2 linked regions of the Loktanella sp. M215 genome follow. The protein of the gene in region 1 interacts with the protein of each later gene in a pairwise test. Links are inferred from orthologs where the notes say so. Each region holds a gene or a part of one and is shown in the gene's direction. Other genes may lie near its edges. The genes, in order: tsaE and rlmB.

The links.
Region 2: the proteins of tsaE (region 1) and rlmB interact in binary tests that used the Escherichia coli proteins (3 or more experiments, as listed by UniProt). The link is inferred for Loktanella sp. M215 from one-to-one orthologs.

Annotation. Positions count from the first base shown.
Region 1 is NZ_WMEA01000001.1:982,670-993,685, forward strand. The notes cover bases 4,521-7,345. They hold tsaE (tRNA (adenosine(37)-N6)-threonylcarbamoyltransferase complex ATPase subunit type 1 TsaE), read left to right. Parts: upstream 4,521-5,611; coding sequence 5,612-6,079; downstream 6,080-7,345. Other genes in these bases: GLR48_RS04780 (PAS-domain containing protein), read left to right, coding at 4,521-5,571; GLR48_RS04790 (aminoglycoside phosphotransferase family protein), read left to right, coding at 6,072-7,022; GLR48_RS04795 (nucleotidyltransferase family protein), read left to right, coding at 7,019-7,345. Outside these bases: ahcY (adenosylhomocysteinase), read right to left, coding at 1-508; GLR48_RS04760 (HD family hydrolase), read left to right, coding at 602-1,192; GLR48_RS04765 (ActR/PrrA/RegA family redox response regulator transcription factor), read right to left, coding at 1,193-1,744; GLR48_RS04770 (SCO family protein), read right to left, coding at 1,795-2,400; sensor histidine kinase RegB, read left to right, coding at 2,500-3,891; more of GLR48_RS04780, read left to right, coding at 3,958-4,520; more of GLR48_RS04795, read left to right, coding at 7,346-7,702; double-strand break repair protein AddB, read left to right, coding at 7,695-10,631; double-strand break repair helicase AddA, read left to right, coding at 10,628-11,016. UniProt on the Escherichia coli protein: Required for the formation of a threonylcarbamoyl group on adenosine at position 37 (t(6)A37) in tRNAs that read codons beginning with adenine.
Region 2 is NZ_WMEA01000001.1:2,129,720-2,140,655, forward strand. Bases 3,254-5,998 are described here. They hold rlmB (23S rRNA (guanosine(2251)-2'-O)-methyltransferase RlmB), read left to right. Parts: upstream 3,254-4,108; coding sequence 4,109-4,888; downstream 4,889-5,998. Other genes in these bases: GLR48_RS10440 (S-(hydroxymethyl)glutathione dehydrogenase/class III alcohol dehydrogenase), read left to right, coding at 3,254-3,657; GLR48_RS10455 (CoA-binding protein), read left to right, coding at 5,117-5,593; GLR48_RS10460 (phosphoribosyl-ATP diphosphatase), read right to left, coding at 5,692-5,998. Outside these bases: GLR48_RS10415 (leucyl aminopeptidase family protein), read left to right, coding at 1-354; GLR48_RS10420 (C40 family peptidase), read left to right, coding at 351-1,202; GLR48_RS10425 (DUF2794 domain-containing protein), read right to left, coding at 1,286-1,627; GLR48_RS10430 (I78 family peptidase inhibitor), read right to left, coding at 1,848-2,168; GLR48_RS10435 (I78 family peptidase inhibitor), read right to left, coding at 2,159-2,440; more of GLR48_RS10440, read left to right, coding at 2,545-3,253; more of GLR48_RS10460, read right to left, coding at 5,999-6,003; imidazole glycerol phosphate synthase subunit HisF, read right to left, coding at 6,000-6,761; GLR48_RS10470 (DUF302 domain-containing protein), read left to right, coding at 6,850-7,290; hisA (1-(5-phosphoribosyl)-5-[(5-phosphoribosylamino)methylideneamino]imidazole-4-carboxamide isomerase), read right to left, coding at 7,287-8,003; GLR48_RS10480 (DUF2147 domain-containing protein), read left to right, coding at 8,132-8,524; GLR48_RS10485 (transglycosylase SLT domain-containing protein), read right to left, coding at 8,595-9,077; GLR48_RS10490 (glutaminase), read right to left, coding at 9,222-10,133; GLR48_RS10495 (alpha/beta fold hydrolase), read left to right, coding at 10,219-10,936. UniProt on the Escherichia coli protein: Specifically methylates the ribose of guanosine 2251 in 23S rRNA.

The DNA of each region.
Region 1 (11,016 bases):
GTGCCATCCGCTTCTTGATCTGCGCCTTGATGGCTTCCTCTTCCTCGGACTGGGGAACGGGGATGATCTCCTCGCCCGCTTCGGCGCGAGCGCCCAGCAGGACGTAAAGCGTCGCGTCGCCGCCGTCGTCGAGGATCATGTTGGCCCCCTCGGGGAACTGGAAGGACCGGTCGAGGTAGTCCCAGTGCTCTTCAAGGCTTTGGCCCTTGATCGCGAAGACCGGCGTGCCGCCGGCGGCAATCGCGGCGGCGGCGTGATCCTGGGTGGAGAAGATGTTGCACGAGGCCCAGCGCACGTCGGCGCCCAGCGCCGTCAGCGTTTCGATCAGCACGGCGGTCTGGATCGTCATGTGAAGCGATCCGACGATACGGGCGCCTTTCAGCGGCTTGGAATCGCCGTATTCCTCGCGGCAGGCCATCAGGCCCGGCATTTCGGTTTCAGCGATATCCAGTTCCTTGCGGCCATAGGCGGCAAGGTCGATATCCTTCACGATGTAATCGGTCGTCATGTCACGTGCTCCTTGCACTTCATCTTTGGGCTGGCCGATAGCATAGTGGATGTGGCGAAACAACGAACGTCCTGACGCAGGACCGGGGGCGGCATGAAGACACCACGCGCATGGCAAAGGATGTTGTCGGGGCGCAGGCTGGACCTGCTGGACCCGACGCCCGTCGATATCGAGGTGGCCGACATTGCCCATGGGCTGGCCTTCGTCGCGCGCTGGAACGGACAGACGCTGGGCGACTATGCCTATTCCGTGGCCGAACATTCGCTGCTGGTCGAGGAGATCTTTGCCCGCCAGCAGCCCGGGGCACCGGCCAGGTGGCGATTGGCCGCCCTGCTGCACGATGCGCCGGAATATGTCATCGGGGACATGATTTCACCGGTCAAGGCGGCAGTCGGGCCAGCCTACGGCGAACTCGACGCGCGGCTGACCGCCGCGATCCACCTGCGGTTCGGTCTGCCCGCGCAGCTGCCGGTGAAAGTGAAGCGGCAGATCAAGGCCGCCGACAAGGTGTCCGCCTGGCTGGAGGCGGTGCAGATCGCTGGGTTTTCCAAGGCCGAGGCCGACCGCTTGTTCGGCAAGCAGGATGCGGCGCTGGTTGATACACTGGCGATCGCGCTGCGTCCGCCTGTCATGGTGCGACAGGATTACACAGCCCGACACGTGGCACTGCTGGCGCAGATGTGATTACTTCGGGCTGCGCTTGGCCAGAATGCGCTGCAGGGTCCGCCGGTGCATGTTCAGACGCCGCGCCGTTTCACTGACGTTGCGCTCGCACAGCTCGTAGACGCGCTGGATATGTTCCCACCGCACGCGGTCCGCGCTCATCGGGTTGTCGGGGGGCGGCGGCAGTTCGTCCTTGCGGGCGAGAAGGGCGTTGGTGACGTCGGTGGCGTCGGCGGGCTTGGCCAGATAATCGGTCGCACCGATCTTGACGGCCGCGACGGCCGTTGCAATGGCGCCGTAACCGGTCAGCACGACGATCCGCGCATCCGGGCGCCGTTCGCGCAGCAGTTCGACGACGTCCAGACCGTTGCCGTCTTCCAGCCGCAGATCGACCACGGCGTAGGCCGGGGGCCGCGCGGTGGCGATCGCCCGGCCTGCCGCGACGGATTCCGCGGTTTCCACGTCGAATCCGCGTTTTTCCATGGCCTTGGCCAGCCGCTTGACGAAAGCCTCGTCATCATCGACCAGTAGCAGCGTCTTGTCCGGGCCGAGGTCGAGGGACTCTTGATCCATTGAATTGTCCTTCAGGTATTTGATCTGAATTAGGGTTTACCGGCGCGGCGTCAACTGGCGTCGATCGCGCAGGCGACCTGGTCCGCCACCTGTTGCGGCGTATCCTCGCGGCGGAAGAACGTGGCGAAGCCTGTGCCGGGCATCATCAGGTAGGTGAAGACCGAATGGTTCATCAGATAATAGTCAGGATCGTCGTCGCCGCGCCCATAGACGACGCGATACGCCGCGGCCGCCTGCTTGATCTGCGCGGCACTGCCGGTCAGCCCGATCATCTTGTCAGAGAAGTTCTTGACGTAGTCCTGCATCACCTCTGGCGTGTCGCGGGCGGGGTCGATGGTGATGAAGATCGGCGTGGCACTATATCCCTCGTCCGCGAGGATATCCACGGCGGCGGCGTTGCGCGCGTTGTCGATCGGGCAGACGTCGGGGCAGAAGCTGTAGCCGAAATAAACCAGCGTGGGTTCGGTGATGACATCGGCATCGGTCACCGTCTGACCGGCAACGTTGACCAGCGTGAACGGCCCGCCGATGGCGCCACCCGCAACGGCCCCGTTGAAGCATTGCGCGACATCGCCACGACCCAGCGTCACAAGATAGGTCACGCCGACAACGGCAACCGTCGCAAGGCCGGCGAGCAGTGCAATCAGGCGGGTCATCGATCTTATCCTTTTTAAAGCGCCGCATTGATCGCGCATCGCGGCGTCCGTAACAATGGGGCACGCGCGCACATCCCCTTGATGCCAGGACACCACACCATGACGCCGGATGACCTTGACGCCCTGCAGGACCGGGAACGCAGCAACTGGGTTCGGCTGCGCACCCTGCTGATCCTGCGCTGGTTCGCCATCGGCGGTCAGATCGTGGCGATCCTTGTCGCGACGCGGCTTTACGACCTGCGCATGGACGCGGGGCCACCGGCGATCACCATCGGGGCCGCCATCCTCGCCAATCTGGTCAGCAGCTTCGTCTATCCGGAAAACAAGCGGCTGTCGGAGCGTGAGGCGAGTGCCATGATGGCCTTCGACATCGTGCAGCTGACGTTGCTGCTGTATCTGACGGGCGGGCTGAACAATCCCTTTGCCCTGCTGATCCTCGCGCCCGTGACGATTGCAGCCACCGTTCTGCACCTGATGAGCTTCATCGCACTGGGGCTGCTTGCGATCGCGATGATCTCGGTCATTGGAACCGTGGCGGTGCCGCTACAGATGGCAGATGGCACGCTGCTGCTGCTGCCGCCGCTGTTTCATTTCGGGTTCTGGGTCTCGCTTGTGATCGGGGTGGTCTTTCTCGGCATCTACGCCCGTCAGGTCACGACCGAGATGAACGCGATGGGCGACGCCTTGCTGGCGACGCAGCTGGCCCTGGCCCGAGAGCAGAAACTGACCGACCTTGGCGGTGTCGTCGCCGCTGCGGCGCACGAACTTGGCACGCCGCTGGCGACGATCAAGCTGGTCAGCAACGAGTTACTGGAGGATCTGGCCGACCAGCCAGAGCTGCGCGAGGATGCCCTGCTGATCCGCACACAGGCCGACCGGTGTCGCGATATCCTTCATTCCATGGGTCGCGCGGGAAAGGACGATCTGCATCTGCGCACGGCCCCGCTGGAAACCGTCGTGCGCGAATCCGCAGAGCCGCACGTGCAACGCGGCCGCGAGGTGGCGTTCGACATCGCGCCGGAACCGGGCTGCAGTCGCGCGCAGCCGGTGATTTCGCGGCGCCCGGAAATCATTCACGGATTGCGCAACCTGATCCAGAATGCCGTCGATTTTTCCGAAACGCGGGTCGAGATCGACGTGAACTGGACCGATACGCAGGTCTTCGTGCGGATCGCGGACGATGGCCACGGGTTCCCGCAATCGGTGATCGGGCGTATCGGCGATCCGTTCGTGCGGCGCCGCCGCGGATCGCTCGATGGTCTGCGACGGCCGGGGTACGAGGGGATGGGTTTGGGCCTGTTCATCGCCAAGACGCTGCTGGAGCGATCCGGCGCGCAGCTGTCCTTTGCAAACGGGCCACGCAGGGGGGCCCGTGCCGACGGGATCGTGGAGGGGGCCATCGTGACCGTGACCTGGCCGATGAAGCAGCTGGTACGCAGCGCTGCGGGCACCTATCCCCCATTGGGAAAAAACCAACCAATTTTGGAATGATTCAGGATTGTTAAACTGGTGTTAACTTCAACTCTTGATTGTCAACGCAGGACAGGCAGGAGAATCATGGTAATGTTAACGCTGGAAATGGTGAGATTTGCTGCAGCCGGGGGCCTCGTTGCCACTGGACTGGCCTGTGCGGCGCAGACGTTCCTGTCAGTCATCCGCATACCGCGTCGCCGCGAAAACGCGGGGCTGCCGGAACTTGCGACACCCGTGTTCCTGTTTCAGGACGACAGTCTGGTCGATGCGTCCGCCAGCGGCGCCGCCCTGATCGCCGAAGCGGCCAAGGACAGAAGCGAGCGCGACGCCCTTGTTCACGTGCTGCACCGCCAGTTTCCCGATCTGCGCAACAGTCTGGATGATCTGCGGACCGGTGACCGGATCAGCCTGCAATCGGTGGTCGATCCCAGTCTGAAGGTCATTCTGACGCGTGACGATGGCCTGACGCGGATCAGTCTTGTCGCGGACGGCGACAGCCGGTCCGCGGCCCAGACCTGCGGCGATCTGGAACGGGCATCGATGCTGGAAGAGTTGAACCTGATGCGGCTGATCGTGCGTGACACGCCGCAACTGATCTGGCGCGAGGATCCTCAGGGCCATCTGATCTGGGCCAATGCGGCCTATCTGTCCTACGCAGACCGCATGATGCCCGACGGAGAGCGCCGCGGGCAGATCTGGCCGGGCGAGCGGCTGTTTGCGGATATCCACCCCCCCTTGCCCACCGATCCGCGCACGTTTGAAGGACGCCACGCCCTGCAACTACCTGGCGAAAAGGCAGAGCACTGGTTCGAGGTGACCGCAGTGCCGCAGGACGGGTCCGTCATCTATTTCGCGATCGATGCGAATTCCACGGTCAGGGCCGAACGCGCGCAGCACGATTTTCAGCAGACCCTTGCCAAGACGTTCGCACATCTGTCGACCGGCCTTGCGATCTTCAACAAGAAGCGGCAGCTGGCGATGTTCAATCCCGCCTTGCTGGACATGACCGGCCTGCCCTTCGCCTTCATGTCGCAGCGGCCCAGCCTCGACCGCGTGCTGGACCGCCTGCGCGAAATGCGCAGGCTGCCCGAACCCAAGAACTACATCACATGGCGCGAACAGTTTTCAGCGCTGGAGGCTGCGGCCCAGAACGGCACCTATTCCGAACGCTGGGACATGCCGGACGGGCAGACCTTTCGCGTCACCGGACGCCCGCATCCCGATGGCGCACTGGCCTTTCTGTTCGAGGACATCAGCGCAGAGGTGTCGCTGACCCGCCGTTTCCGGTCCGAGATCGAAACTGGGCAGGCGGTGCTGGACGCCCTGCCGGATGCGATCGCCGTTTTCTCGTCCAGCAACACGCTGACCATGACGAACGCCGCCTATGACCGCATGTGGCAGACGGAAAGTGATCCGCAAATCCAGACCCACGATTTGCGGTCGGCCTTGCGGATGTGGAAATCTCAGGCGGCGCCGACGGCCCTGTGGCGCGAGGTCGAGGATTTCGGTCGCCTGCGTCAGGATCGGCCGATCGTGCGCGACCAGTTGGTTCTGCACTCCGGGCGCCGGATGGATTGCGAGATTACGGCCATCAGCGGCGGCATGACAATGATCCGTTTTTCAGCCAGTACAGAGCGGTTGAGAGCGCCGCAGCGGCCCCGACTGACGTCGAGCGAGGACCGCCTGGCCACCGGCTGATTTGCCTTGCAGCGCGAAATGCTTCTTCTAGTCTGCCCGCATGTCCCTGCGATTTGCTTGCATCCATCTGGCTGACGAGGCCGCCACCACCGCTGTGGCTAGGCAGATCGCGCCACGGTTGCGGGCTGGCGACACGCTGTTGCTGGAGGGTCCGATCGGTGCCGGCAAGACAACCTTTGCGCGCGCCCTGATCCGCGCCCGGCTGGGCCAGCCCGAGGAGGACGTGCCTTCGCCGACCTTTACGCTGGTGCAGACCTATCACGCCAATGATGTCGAGATCTGGCACTGCGATCTGTATCGGCTGCTGGACAGTCAGGATGTGCTGGAACTTGGCCTCGACGATGCCTTTGCGACCGCCATCTGCCTGATCGAATGGCCGGATCGGCTGGGTGCCGACCGGCCTGCGGATGCATTGGTCTGCGCATTTGCGGCAAGTGCCGATCATCACAGCCTGTCGTTAACAGGTGCCGCCGCGTGGCAATCCCGGTTAGACGATCTGCATGACTGACCGGGATGCGCAGTGTCGGGCGTTTCTGAACGGGACGCGCTGGCAATCCTGGCCGGGTGCACCTCTGGCTGGCGATGCCTCGGCGCGCCGCTATGTTCGCCTGACAGGACCAGCGGGCGAACGTGCCATCCTGATGGACGCGGATCCCGCGTTGGGCGAACAGGTGGCGCCCTTTGTCCGTATCGCCGAATGGCTGCTGGCGCAGGGCCTGTCGGCCCCGCGCATCCTGCACCACGCCATGGCAGACGGTTTCCTGCTGCTTGACGATCTGGGCCCCGATACCATCGCCGTGGCGGCAGCTTCCGGGTCAGAGGATGACCTTTACGACGCGGCCGTCGATGTGCTGATCGCACTGGATGCCGCCCCGCCGCCGGACGGGCTGACGCGGATGGTACCGCAGGTCGGCGCGGACATGGTCGCGATCGTGGCAGAGACCTATCACCCCGGCGATCCCGGCCCGCTGGTTGCGGCGACGCACGACGCCCTGTTGCGGCTGGCGCCGCAGGCGGACCGGATCGCCTTGCGCGATTACCATGCGGAAAACCTGATCTGGCGACCGGAGCGCGCAGGCCTCGACCGGGTCGGCCTGCTGGATTTTCAGGATGCTTTCATCGCACCGCGCGGCTACGACCTCGCCTCTTTGTTGCGCGATATCCGCAGGCCGGTGGCAGAGGCGCAGGTGACCCGGCAGACGGCGCGTTTCGCAGCGGCGACACAGACCGATCCGGTCGCGCTGTCGGCGCAACTGGCCGCGCTGGGCGCCCAGCGCAACCTGAGGATCCTCGGGGTCTTTGCCCGTCTGGTGCAGCGCGGCAAATCGCGGTACGCGGCATATCTGCCTGTTGTCTGGGACACCTTGCTGCGCGATCTGGCACATCCTGACCTGCGCGATCTGCGCGAGGTCGTGATGACGACATTGCCACCACCACAGGACCGCCGATGACCGCCCCGTTTCCCGTCATGCTTTTTGCCGCCGGACGCGGCACCCGGATGGCCCCGCTGACCGACAGCAGGCCAAAGCCGCTGATTACGGTGGGCGGCCGCACGTTGCTGGATCATGCGCTGGATCTGACGCGGGTGGGTTGCGTCAGCCGCCGCGTCGCGAATGTCGCTTATCTGGGCGACATGGTGCGGCTTCATCTGGCGGGACGCGGTGTCGCGATTTCGGTCGAGGATCCGGTGCTGGAAACCGGCGGCGGCCTGCGGCATGCCCTGCCGCTGCTGGGCCACGACCCGGTGATGACGCTGAACACCGACGCGGTCTGGAAAGGCCCCAATCCGCTGGCGGTTCTGGCGGATGCCTGGCGACCGGAGATGGAGGCGCTGCTGCTGCTGGTCCCGCCCGTGCAGGTCAAGGGTCACACCGGCCCCGGGGATTTCAGCATCGGTCCCGACGGACGGCTGACCCGGGCCCCGGACCTGATCTATACCGGCGCGCAGATCATCCGGACGGGCCGATTGAGAGAGATCGATGCGGATGTGTTCTCGCTCAATATCCTGTGGACCATGATGGCACAGACCGAGGGTCTTTACGGTGTGACCTATGCGGGCCAGTGGTGCGATGTCGGTCGGCCCGACAGCATTCCCGTTGCCGAAGCCATGCTGCAGACCGCCGATGTTTGAACCCACATCCAGCCCACGCGTCTTTGGCCTGCCGCCGGGGGCCGATTTTGCAGCGTCTTTTGTCGCGGGCCTGACCGCACGCAGCGACGACCTGACGGGGGTGCGGATCTTCGTCAACGCGCCCCGGATGATGCGGCAGATACAGGCGGCCTTTGACAAAGGTCCGGCCCGTTTGCTGCCGCGTATCCAGCCAGTGACCGCGTTAGCATTAGAGGGTATGATGGCGGGCCTCGCGGCACCGGTGTCGCCCCTGCGGCGGCGGCTGGAACTGTCGCGGGCCGTCCATCGCCTGATGGAGGCGGCACCGGAACTGGCGCCCCGCAGCGCCCTTTACGATCTGTCGGACAGCCTTGCCGCGTTGATGGACGAAATGCACGGCGAGGGCGTCGACCCTGCGCGCCTGACCGCGCTGGACGTCAGCGACCAGTCGGGCCACTGGCAACGATCGCTGCGGTTCCTGACCATTCTGCAACCCTATTTCGAGGCGGGGCGCGATGCACCCGACGTGGCCGCGCGGCAGCGCATGGTCGTGACGGCCCTGATCGACCGCTGGCAGACGCAGCCACCCACCGGCCCGGTGATCGTTGCGGGGTCCACCGGATCGCGCGGCGCGACGGGTCTGCTGATGCAGGCCGTGGCGCGGCTGCCGCAAGGGGCCTTGGTGCTGCCGGGATTTGACCATGACATGCCGCAGGCGGTCTGGGACGGGATGGAGGCGGATCCGCCGCAAGAAGATCATCCGCAATACCGGTTTGCCCACCTGATGCGCGCCCTTGATCTGCGGGCGCGCGACGTTGCGCCCTGGACCACGGCAAACGCCCCTGCCCCGGCGCGCAACCGGTTGATCTCGTTGTCCTTGCGGCCTGCCCCCGTCACGGATCAGTGGCGCAGTGAGGGTGCGACGCTCGGCGATCTGCGCGCGGCGACGGACCGTGTAGATCTGGTCGAGACCGACAGCCCGCGGGCCGAGGCAGAGACCATTGCCCTGCGTTTGCGGCAAGCCGCCGCTGCGGGTCAGACCGCCGCGCTGATCAGCCCTGACCGGATGTTGACGCGGCAGGTGGCAGCCGCCCTCGACCGCTGGCAAATTCGGCCGGACGACAGCGCGGGCCTGCCGCTGGCCCTGTCGGCGCCGGGTCGGTTGCTGACCCACGTGGTGCGCGCGATGGGTCAACCCGTGACGGCCGAGACACTGCTGGTCATGCTGAAGCACCCGCTGACCCACACCGGCAGCGCGCAGCGTAATCAGCACCTGCTGTGGACCAGAGAGCTGGAGCTGAACCTGCGCCGCCATGGTCCACCGTTCATCGACGCCGGAACCGTCACCGCATGGGTCGCCAAGCGCGACAAGCCGGACGATGACCTGACCGCTTGGGCTGCATGGGTCGGGCGTGTCGTGGCGCTGCTGGATCACGATGGCACGCTGCCCATCGCAGCACATCTGGACAGGCACATTGCCGCGACCGAGGCGCTGGCCGCCGGGCCGACCGGTACCACAAGCGGAGAGTTGTTTCTGCAGGCTCCCGGTCGCGCGGCCAAGGGCGTCTGCGATGCACTGGCCCGCGACGCGGATGCGGGTGGCGAGATGGACCTGCGCGACTATGCGGCGCTGTTCACGGCGCTTCTGGCCGACGCGCCCGGCATCAACAGTCCCGAAGCGACCGATCCCCGCATCCTGATCTGGGGCACGCTGGAGGCGCGGGTGGGCGGCGCCGATCTGGTGATCCTTGGCGGATTGAACGACGGTGTCTGGCCCGGCACGCCAAAGCCCGATCCGTGGCTGAACCGCGCGCTGCGCCAGCAGGCCGGGCTGCTGCTGCCGGAACGGCAGATCGGGCTGTCCGCGCATGACTATCAGCAGGCAGCCTGCGCGCCCGCCGTGATGATCACCCGGTCCCGCCGCAGCGCCGACGCGGAAACCGTGCCGTCGCGCTGGGTGAACCGGCTGATCAACCTGATGCAGGGCCTGCCGGACCAGCACGGACCCGAGGCGCTGGACGCGATGCGCGCGCGGGGGGCGGGTTGGATCGCGCGCGCCGCTGCGATCTCTGCCCCGGCGGCACAGGTCGCGCGGGCGCCGCGGCCTGCCCCCTGCCCGCCCGAGGCGGCACGCCCGCGCGACATTTCCGTCACGCAGATCAAGACGCTCTACCGTGATCCTTACGCGATCTATGCGCAAAAGGTGCTGCGGCTGCGCGCCCTTGATCCGGTGTCGGCGGATGCGGATGCCCCGATGAAGGGGACGGTGTTTCACGAAATCCTGGAAAGGTTCATCGCCCAGCGCCCGGATGCCAGCGACCCGGCCGCCGTGGCGCAGTTTCTGGCCGTGGCCGATGCCGTGCTGACAGAGCACTGCCCCTGGCCCACGGTGCGCCTGCAATGGATGACGCAGCTGGAAAGCCTCGCCCCCGGTTTTCTGGCGGATGAAGCGCTGCGCCAAGAAGCCGGACAGATGCTGGCGCTGGAAGCCTGGGGCGACATCACCGTGGCCGGCCCCGACATGCGCCTGACCTGCAAGGCCGACCGGATGGACGAAACGCCGGACGGGCAGACGCTGATCTATGATTACAAGACCGGCGCGATACCGACAGTCAAGCAGCAGGCGCGGTTCGACAAGCAGTTGCTGCTGGAGGCGGCGATGGTCGAACGCGGTGCGTTCAAGGCGGTCGGCACACAGCCTGTCGCCGGGGCCGCCTTCATCGGGTTCAACGCGGCGATGAAGACGGTGCCTGCGCCGCTGGAGGATCACCCGCCCGCCCGCGTCTGGTCTGAACTGACCGATTTTCTGACGATGACCCGGCAGTCCGACTGGGGCTATGTCGCGCGCCGCGCACCGGCGACGACGACCTACGACAGCTTTTACGACCACCTGTCGCGCTACGGCGAATGGACCGACGCCGACCCGGCCCGCCGCGAGGTGCTGGAATGATCCGCAACGACGCCACCCGCAATCAGGTCGCCGCCGCCGATCCGACCCTGTCGACATGGCTGTCCGCCAACGCGGGGTCCGGCAAGACCCGCGTGCTGACCGACCGCGTGGCGCGCCTGCTGCTGGAAGGCGTGTCGCCGCAGAACGTGCTGTGCCTGACCTACACCAAGGCCGCCGCCGCCGAGATGCAGAACCGCCTGTTCAAGCGGCTGGGCGCCTGGGCGATGCAGGACGACGGGTCGCTGCGTCAGGAGTTGGCCGAACTGGGCGTGGAGGGCGTCATCGCCCCCGAAAAGCTGTCCGCCGCACGCCGCCTGTTCGCCCGCGCGATCGAGACGCCGGGTGGGCTGAAAATCCAGACGATCCATTCGTTCTGCGCCGGTAT
Region 2 (10,936 bases), 1.1 Mb from region 1 along the record:
CGCGTCGCCGTCGGCCCGGACCTCGCACCCTTCTTCACCGACAACGAAGACACCGCGACGGCCCTGACCCGCGCTGCCGCAACGGTCGCCGACCCGGTCTGGCGTCTGCCCTTTTACGACCCCTACGAGGACATGATCGAACCCGGTATCGCCGACCTCGACAACGCGCCATCGGGTGGTTTCGCAGGGTCGATCACGGCGGCCCTGTTCCTGCGCCGCTTCACCGACAAACCCTACATCCACTTCGACATCTACGGCTGGAACCCCAGCGCAAAACCCGCCCGCCCCAAGGGCGGCGTCGGCATGGGCGCTCGCGCGATCCTCGCCGCACTGCCCGACCTGCTGAAGCTGTGACCGCCGCCACGACAAAAGACCGCCGCCTCTGGCCCGCCAATGCCCGCGTCGCCCACCGGACCCTCGCGGGGCAGGTGGACGGCCTCACGCTGGTCGACGGCACCCCCGCGACCCTGACGCATCCCGTCACCGACCTGATGACCGCCCCCGACGGGCGCCGCGACCGCCAGCTTCTGCTGGGCGCGGACGTCAGCGTGCTGGAGGATCGCGACGGCTGGTCCTTCGTGCACGGCCACGACGGCTACGTGGGCTACGTGCCCTCGGACCGGCTGACCGCGGACGTGGTGCCCACCCACCGCGTCGGCACCTTCGCCACCCACGCCTATGCGGACGACGACCTGAAATCCCCAGACGTCCTGCAACTGCCCTTCGGTGCGCGGGTCCGCGTGCTGGACGAACGGCGTCATTTCTTCGAAACACCGCAGGGCTTCATCCCGAAAAAGCACCTCCGCCCCCTCGACCGTCCCTTCACCAGCCCCGCGACGATCGCACAGCTGCACTTCGGCGTGCCCTATCTCTGGGGCGGCAACTCGACCCGCGGCCTCGACTGCTCCGGCCTGGTCGCCGCCGCGCTGCACGCCTGCGACATCCCCTGTCCCGGCGACGCCGACCTGCAAGAGGCGGCCCTGGGCGAAGCCCTCGCCCCCGACGCCGATCTGCAACGCGGCGACCTGATCTTCTGGCCCGGCCACGTCGGCATGATGGTGGACGCCGCCACGATGATCCACGCCAACGGCAACGCCATGGCCGTCACCTACGAACCCCTCGCCAACGCGATCCTGCGCATCCGCACCGTGGAAAACAGCGAAGTCACCTCCCGCCGCCGCGTAGAAGGTTTGTCAATCTGAGTTAAGATACTGTTAAAGATTACATAATATGTATCGCATGCGAAACATTTTGGTTCTGTAATGTAATCCTCTGTCGCCCGGTGTCAGTCCACCGGCCGGATCAGCTTCCGCTCCAGCACGCGCAGCACCGCGGCAAGGTCATTGCCCCGCTTCAAAATCTGCCCGTCCATGCTGACGACCGCATATTGCCCCTGCTTCATCCGCAGCTTGGGCCGCTTTTCGATCCGGTACAGCGGGTTCTCGGCCGTCCTGCGGAACACGCTGAACACCGCCAGATCGCGCAGCGCTGAAATCCCGTAATCGCGCCACTCGCCCGCCGCGACCATCCGCCCATAAAGCGTCAGGATCGGCCCCAGTTCGGTGCGATGGAACGACACGCGGTCATCGGACGTGGCAACAAAAGGCGGAGGCGTTTGAATCGTCATGCCTCAGAGTTGCGCACTGCCCGCGCCAAATCAAGACGCCGCCCCGATTTCGCCACGAAACGATCCAGCACAGGCCGCAAAGCGCCCATCTTTGCGTCACGCGGGCGGACTAAACCAGTTGTATTGCAAGGCAAGCCGGCGTCGCGCGTGAAAGCCCCCACCCAGTGCGTGACGTCGGTGCCTTGCATGTCTCTCTCTCCCCTCTACCGACCCCGCAAGGTCAGCCACAGGTGATCTGCGTGATCCTGTTGTCCGGCCCGATGATGAAGTTGATCCGGTCCGGCTGAAAATCCTGTGCAGCGATGCTTTCCGGCCGCAGCACCTGCACCGGACCCATGATCAGCACCTTCTCCAGCACCGTGGCATCCTTGCCCAGCAGGCTGATCTGCCGCCGCGCCCCGCAGGAATTCTCGACCCCCGCACCGGACGGCACGGCACTCACGTCGACCGCCTGCGGCGCGCGGCCCGCATCGCTGCGCACGACGGGACCACTGGCGCAGGCCGAAGCCAGCAGCAGGGGGGCAAGTGCGATCAGCCGCATGTGATCGCCACGATCCGTCCGGCACGGTCCACTTCGACGTTCAGCCGGGTTGGCACGAACTCTTGCGTCACCATCTCGCCGGGATTGATCAGTCGCATCTCGGTGTTTGCGGGGAACCGTGCGGTGCCCATCGACTGGCCGACATCACCCGCATAGGCCGAGGCGTTGCAGGCATCGCCACCGCCACGTTGCGGCGTGGACGCGCCGTCCACGTTCGGGGACGCACAGGCTGCAAGCAGCGGCAGGATAAACAGGGATATATATTGTTTCATGGCGTCATCTTGCCGCGACCGGGCAGGGGTTTGCAAGCACCGGGCTTGCGGTCCGGCGTATTTTCCCCGACCTTGGCGCCGAAATTCTGACAAGAGGTGAATCCATGCGAACCCGTGCAGCCGTGGCCCTGAAGGCCGGACATCCGCTCGAAGTGATGGAGGTGAACCTGGAGGGGCCGAAGGCCGGCGAGGTGCTGGTCGAGATCAAGGCGACCGGCCTGTGCCACACCGACGCCTTCACCCTGTCCGGCGATGATCCCGAAGGTGCCTTCCCCGCGATCCTGGGCCACGAAGGCGCCGGCGTCGTGCTGGAGGTGGGCGAGGGGGTGACCAGCCTCAAGCCCGGCGATCACGTGATCCCGCTTTATACGCCCGAGTGCCGCGAGTGCGAGTATTGCCTGAACCCCAAGACGAACCTCTGCCAGAAGATCCGCACGACCCAAGGGGCGGGCGTGATGCCGGACGGGACCAGCCGGTTCAGCATGCTCGATGGCACGCCGATCCTGCATTACATGGGCTGTTCGACCTTCGCCAACCACACGGTCCTGCCCGAAATCAGCCTGGCCAAGATCCGCGACGACGCGCCCTTCGACAAGGTCTGCTACATCGGCTGCGGTGTGACGACGGGCATCGGTGCGGTGATCAACACGGCCAAGGTGGAATACGGGTCGCGCGCCATCGTCTTCGGTCTGGGCGGCATCGGTCTGAACGTGATCCAGGGCCTGCGGATGGCGGGGGCGTCGCAGATCGTCGGCGTCGACATCAACCCCGACAAGGTTGCGATGGGCAAACGCTTCGGCATGACCGATTTCGTGAACCCCAAAGAGGTCAAGGGCGACCTCGTCGGCCACCTGGTCGAGCTGACGGGCGGCGGCGCGGATTATACATTCGACGCCACGGGCAACGTGCAGGTCATGCGCACGGCGCTCGAATCGGCGCACAAGGGCTGGGGCGAGAGCATCATCATCGGCGTGGCCCCCGCGGGCGCCGAGATCAGCACCCGGCCGTTCCAGCTGGTGACCGGGCGCAGCTGGCGCGGCACGGCCTTCGGCGGTGCGCGCGGCCGGACGGACGTGCCCAAGATCGTGGACTGGTACATGCAGGGCAAGATCGAGATCGACCCGATGATCACCCACACGATGCCGCTCGACGACATCAACAAGGGCTTTGATCTGATGCACAGCGGCGAAAGCATCCGCGGCGTCGTCATCTACTGAGCCGACGACAGCGTTGCGACATGAGAGGCCCGGTCCCTGCGACCGGGCCTTTTTGGCGCGCGGCGCCCGCAAAAAGGGCTCTTTGGTCTTTCGACGGACCGTCGGCCTTGGGGGCCAGCCCCCAATCCCCCGAAGTATTTTCAACCAGAAGAAGGGGGCCGCGACAGCGCAGGCTCTGCGCCGCAGTGATGCCTGAGACCGGCATGGTAAGAAGAGGAAAATTAGTGGTGGGCGACCCTGGAATCGAACCAGGCGTGCGTCTCCGCGAGAGAGTTACAGTCTCCTGCCACACCTTGCGGCCTGTCGCCCACTGAGAGGCGAAATAGCTGTGGGGGCGGGGGGCGTCAACCGCAAAAAGGCGGGCGCCAAACGCAAAACGCGGCAGATCTGGCGGTTGCTTCACAGGGGCATGGATATCCTGTAACGGGGGGCAACAGTCAGGGGATGTCAGATGCAAAAGCCGAAGTGGGTGATCGAAAAGGAACAGGCCAAACGGATGGCCGCGTCGGAGACGATCTGGCTGTTCGGCCTGCATGCGGTGCGCGACGCGCTGCTGAACCCCAAGCGCGTGAAGCTGCGGCTGGTGGTGACGCGCAACGCACTGGACAAGCTGGAGGACGCGGTCGCGGGGTCCGGGTTGGAGCCAGAGATCAGCGATCCGCGCAAGTTCGCAGCACCCATCGACCCGGGGTCGGTGCACCAAGGGGCCGCGCTGGAGGTGAAGCCGCTGGACTGGGGCAGCCTTGAGGACATCGCACTGGGTGATGGGCCGACGCCTGCGCGCATCGTGCTGCTGGACCGGGTGACCGACCCGCACAACGTGGGCGCGATCCTGCGGTCGGCCGAGGTCTTTGGCGCGCGGGCCGTGGTGGCCGTGCAGCGGCATGCGGCGCCCGAGACTGGCGCACTGGCCAAGACGGCGTCCGGCGCGCTGGAGCGGCAGCCTTATCTGCGGGTGCGCAATCTGGCGGATGCGATGACGCAGTTGCAGGGTATGGGATACCTCGTGCTGGGCCTCGATGGCGAGGCCGAGATGACGATTGCGCAGGCGGTGGAGGGCAAGCGGGACCGTCCCGTGGCGCTGGTCATGGGCGCCGAGGGACCGGGCCTGCGCGAGAAGAGCCTGGCCACCTGCGACGCGCTGGTGCGGATCGGGGCTGCGGGCGGGTTCGGGTCGTTGAACGTGTCGAACGCGGCGGCGGTGGCGCTTTACGCGGCACGGGCCGAGTAGTCGGGTCTGGCCGGGCCACCGCGCGGCCTGTGGCCGCGACGCCCGCCCGCCCGACCTTGGACGCGCCCTTCACAGGGTTGCGAGGGGCACTGGTGGCGGGGCGCTGGTGGCCCCATCTGATAACACAGAGCAGGTTTGCGGAACCGGACCTGCCCGCAGACATATCCCTCGTTCCACACCTTTGCGCCCGGGCTTGACCCGGGCGTTTTTTCGTTTGAGGGTTGGGTCATGAGCGATGCCATACCCGACGCAGCATTGAAGGCGATCCTGAACCGGGTGAAGACCGTGGCCATTGTCGGTGTCTCGGCCAATCCGGTCCGGCCCAGCTATTTCGTGGCCCGCTATCTGCAGTTGAAGGGGTATCGGATCGTGCCGGTGAACCCCGGACTGGCGGGGCAGGATCTGCTGGGCGCGCGCGTGTATGCCACGCTGGCCGATGTCCCCATTGATGTCGACATGGTGGATGTGTTCCGCCGGTCGGATGCGGTGCCGGGGATCGTGGAGGAGGCGCTGGCGCGCTGGCCCGGGCTGGACGTGATCTGGTTGCAGCTGGGGGTGCGCCACGATGCGGCGGCTGCGGTGGCCCGCGCGCGGGGTGTCACGGTGGTGCAGGATCGCTGTCCGAAGATCGAGTATCAGCGGCTGTTCGGCGAGTTGCGGATGGGTGGGTTCAATACCGGGGTTATTTCGTCGCGGCTGACGTGACGGCGGGGCGCGGGGGGACGTGCGATCGGCCCTGCGGGCCGACTGGAGGCGCGGCCTCCAGACCTCCGAAGTATTTTTGACCAGAAGAAGTGGACCGGTCAGGGCTGGCGGGCGGCCTTTTCGGCGAGGCCGGATGTGCCTTGGCGGCGGGCGAGTTCGGCCATGACGTCGGACAGGGGGACGTCGCAGGCGGTGAGCATCACCAGCAGGTGGTAGAGGGTGTCGGCGGCCTCTGACGTGAGGGCGGCCTTGTCGCCGCGGACGGCCTCGATGATCGCCTCGATCGCTTCTTCGCCGAATTTTTCGGCGCATTTGGCGGGGCCTTTGGCCAGCAGTTTCGCTGTCCAGCTGGTGTCGGGGTCGGCGTCCTTGCGGGCGGCGATGGTGGCTGCGAGGTCGTCGAGGGTCATGCAAGCCTCATGGGGATGCCGGCGTCGGCCATGTGCTGCTTGGCCTGGGGAATCGTGAAGGTGCCGAAGTGAAAGATCGAGGCGGCGAGCACGGCGCTGGCGTGGCCTTGGGTCACGCCTTCGACCAGATGATCGAGGGTGCCGGCCCCGCCGGAGGCGATGACGGGCACGTCGACCGCGTCGGCCACGGCGCGGGTCAGGGGGATGTTGTAGCCGGTCTGCACGCCGTCGTTGTCCATTGCGGTGAGCAGGATCTCTCCCGCGCCCTTTTCCACCACCGTCCGGGCAAATTCCACGGCGTCGATGCCGGTGGCCCGCCGGCCGCCGTGGGTAAAGATCTCCCACCGGCCGGGGGCCACGGTCTTGGCGTCGATGGCGACGACAATACATTGCGAGCCGAAGCGCAGGGCGGCCTCTGTCACCACGTCGGGGTTGGCGACGGCGGCGGAATTGAAGCTGACCTTATCGGCGCCCGCGAGCAGCAGGGCGCGGACGTCGTGGTGGGTGCGCACGCCGCCGCCGATGGTCAGCGGCATGAAGCAGGCCTCTGCCGTACGCGTAGCGAGGTCGAACATCGTGCCGCGGTTTTCCTCGGTCGCCATGATGTCGAGAAAGCAAAGCTCGTCAGCACCCGCGGCATTGTAGGCGATGGCGGCGTCCACCGGGTCGCCCGCGTCACGCAGGCCGACGAAGTTGACGCCTTTGACCACGCGGCCGTTTGCGACGTCGAGGCAGGGGATGATGCGGGTCTTGAGCATGGCGGCCTTTTAGGCCGGATTGCGCGGCGAGGGAAGGGAACATCCGCGGGGCACCTTGGGTTGGGGCGCAAAAGAAGGAGTTTGCAAGATGTTCAAGACCACGATGATGGCGGCGATGCTGCTGGCGGGGCCTACCATGGCCGAGGTGCATATGAAACCGAGCCCCAAGACCGTCGACGAGACGATGACCGCATTGATGGCGGCTGTGACCGGGGCGGGGGCCACGGTCTTTGCCGTCGTCGATCACGAGGCGGGTGGGGCCGATGCGGGGTTCGAATTGCCAGAGGCGCAGCTGCTGATCTTTGGCAACCCGGCGCTGGGGTCGCAGGCGATTGCGGATGACACGACGGCCGGGCTGGTGCTGCCGCTGCGGGTCGAGGTGATGGCAGATGCCGCGGGCGCCACGCAGGTCGTCTGGGCCGACACCGCAACCTTGTTTGCGGGGTTGGACATCCCCGAAGATGCACCCTACCGCGCGCAGATCGACGCGGCGCTGGAGAAGTTGACCGACGCGGCGGTGGCCGACTAGGCCAAGGCGGCGAGGGCGGCGCGCAGGTCGAGTGCGCCGTCGTAGAGGGCGCGGCCCGAGATCGCGCCGGCGATGACACCGGTGTCGCGGAGCGCGGTAAGGTCGGCCAAGGAAGACACGCCGCCTGAGGCGATCACCGGAATCTCCACTGCCTGCGCAAGGTCGGCGGTGGCCGCGATGTTCGGCCCCTTCATCGCGCCGTCGCGCAGGATGTCGGTGTAGATGATCGCGGCGATGCCTGCGTCCTCGAAGGATTTTGCGAGGTCAGTGACCATGATGTCCGTCTCCTCGGCCCAGCCACGGGTGGCGACGCGGCCGTTGCGTGCATCGAGGCCGACGGCGACCTGACCGGGGAAGGCGCGGGCGGCCTGCCGCACGAGGGCCGGATCCTCGACCGCGACCGTGCCGAGAATCACGCGGGTGAGGCCCAGCGTCAGCCAGCGTTCGATCGTGGCCATGTCGCGGATGCCGCCGCCGAGTTGCGTGGGCACCTTGCAGCGTTTCAGGATCGCCTCGACCGGGGCGGCGTTGACGGGCGTGCCGGCAAAGGCGCCGTTCAGGTCGACGAGGTGCAGCCACTGGCAGCCCGCATCGACGAAGACCTGCGCCTGTGCGGCGGGGTCGTCGTTGAAGACCGTGGCCTGGTCCATTTCACCGTGGACGAGGCGCACGGCCTGACCGTCCTTCAGGTCGATTGCGGGGTAGAGGATCATGAGCAGGTCTCCGGCGGTTTTGCGGTCTTGTGCGCAATGCTTAAGGGAAAAGCAACCGACGTGGCGTCAGACTTGATCGCAAACGCAGGTGCGCCAAGGTGCACGCAGTTTCAAGGGGAGGAGACCCAATGATGACACGTCTGATCGCGGCCTTGCTGGCCGCAACCTTTGCCAGCGCCGCTACGGCACAGGACGCCGCCATCGGCACCTGGCAGACCGAGGTGGACGACGGCGCCTTTGCCCATGTCAGCATGACGCCCTGTGCCGGTGCGGTCTGCGGCACGATCGTCAATACCTACAAGGCGGATGGCACGCCCTATCAGTCGGAAAACATCGGCCGCCAGATCGTCATCGGCATGGCGCCCAAGGGCGACGGCACCTACGCGGGGCAGGTTTACCGTCCGTCGAACGGCAAGACCTACATCGGCAAGATGCAGGTCAGCGGCAATGCGCTGCGGCTGCAGGGCTGCGTGGCGGGCGGGTTGTTCTGCGCCAGCCAGGATTGGGCGCGCGTCAAGTGATTGAAACGCAAACGTCCCGCGCCTGAGGCGCGGGACGTTTGCGTGTGCGTCGAAAGTCGGGAACGCGCCGTCAGGCCTTGCGCAGGCCGGTCTGCACCAGCATGCCGCGGCGCTTGGCCTCGTAGTAGTAGCCCTGGCTGTACCATTTCACGGCGGTCGCTTCGGACCCGTCCGACAGCAGCCAAGCCCCGCGCAGGTATTTGCCCGCGTATTTCAGGTTGGTTTCCGCATCCAGCAGGTCGTTGTTGTCACCCTTGAAGCCCATACCGCGGGCGGTGGCGGGCAGGATCTGCATCAGACCGTAGTAGGGGCCGTTGCGGGCGGCGGGGTTGTGGCCGCTTTCGCGGATGATGACGCGGTGCAGCAGGCTTTCGGGCACGTCGTAGAGGGCGGCGTATTTCTGGATCAGGGCCCGCAGTTCGCGCGTCTCGCCGGCGTGCATCGGGATCGTCAGGTCGACGGCCGGGGCCTTGGGGGCCATCGCGGCGAAGGACATGGCCTCTGGCGGAGCGGTTACATTCATGCAGGCCGACAGGCCCACCAATGACATCATCACACACGTTCCGCGAAGCATCTGCCGCATTTTGCCGTCATCCGTCACTGTTGAACCTGTGACGGGCTTAGACTGCCGCAGCGTCTTGCGTAAACAAGGTGGAAAAACGTCGGCGAGATGTCGCCAGTGGATGCGCGGACCCGCCTAGTCGAAGACCGACCAGCCGGTGGCGCGGGCCAGCATCTCGACCGATTCGGTGCCGAGCTTGGAATTGCCCTGCGCGTTCAGGCCCGGCGACCAGACGGCGATGCCCGCGCGGCCCGGTGCGACAACCATGATTCCGCCGCCCACGCCGCTTTTTCCCGGCAGACCAACGCGGTAGGCGAAATCGCCAGAGGCGTCGTAGTGCCCGCACAGCATCATCATCGCGTTGATTCGCCTGCGCCGCGCCGCCGAGACCAGACCCGGCGCACCGGGGGCTCCGGTCAGGAACAGGGCGGAGCGGGCCAGCTGCACGCAGGTCATGTCAACAGCGCATTGATGAAAGTAGGCGCCCAGCGTCATTTCCACCGGGTTCACCATATTGCCGTGGGCGGCCATGAAATAGGCCAGCGCCCGGTTCAGATCGCCGGTCGCCTGTTCAGACGCGGCAATTCTGTCGTTGATGTGGATGTCGTCGTCGCCGGCCGCGGCGCGGATGAACAGCAGCAGTTCCGCCAGAAATTCGCGCGGCGCGTGACCGGCAAGGGCCGCGTCGGTCGTCACGATGGCCCCGGCGTTGATGAAGGGATTGCGCGGGATTCCGAGTTCATGCTCCAGCTGCAGGATCGAATTGAAGGCTTGGCCCGAGGGTTCGCGGCCCACGCGGGCCCAGATCTGGTCGCCGAGCCGCCCCAGTGCCAAGGCGAGGGTGAAGACCTTGCTGATGCTCTGGATCGAAAAGGGAACGCCCGCATCGCCGGTGGTAAAGACCTGCCCGTCGGGCAGGGCGACCGCCATGCCGAAGTGCCGCGGATCGACGCGAGCCAGTTGCGGGATGTAGCGCGCGACGGTGCCGCGGTCGGTCGCGCGCGCCATGGTGGCGCCGATGTCATCAAGGATCGCCGCGATGTCCATAGCTCTCTCCACCGGATGTGTGATGGAACCCCGGCCCGCGCCGTGCGGTTGATCCCGCGACAGACAATGACCGAAAGGACAGACCATGCCAATGATCGAAACCCGCGACGGAACAAGGCTTTACGTCAATGACTGGGGGCAGGGGCAGCCCGTTGTGCTTATCCATGGCTGGCCGCTGAACGCCGACAGCTGGGAATACCAGTCGGTGAAACTGGCCGAGGCGGGCTACCGCGTCGTGTCCTACGACCGCCGCGGCTTTGGCCGGTCGGACCAGCCCTTTGCCGGTTACGATTACGACACGCTGTCTGACGATCTGGCCGACGTGATCGCGGCGCTGGACCTGAAGGATGCGGTGATCGCGGGCTTCTCGATGGGCGGCGGCGAGGTCAGCCGCTACATGTCGCGCCACGCGGGCAAGAACGTGGCGAAGGCCATGCTGATCTCGTCGGTGGCGCCCTACATGGAAAAGACCGACGACAACCCCGAGGGCGTCGATGCATCGGTCTTTTCCGACATGAAGGCGGGGCTGCGCGACGACCGTCAGGGGTTTTTGCAGGCGTTCTTCAAGGACTTCACTGGCGAAGGCACGGACAAGGGCGGTGTGTCAGACGCCGCGCGCCACTGGATGTGGGGCATGGCGATGATGGGCAGCCCTAAGGCCACGATCGACTGCGTCACGGCCTTCGGCACGACGGACTTCCGCCCGGACATGGCCCATTTCAAGGTGCCGACGCTGGTCGTACACGGCGATGCCGACAAGATCGTTCCGATCGAGGGTGCGGGCGCCAAGGCCGCCAAGATGA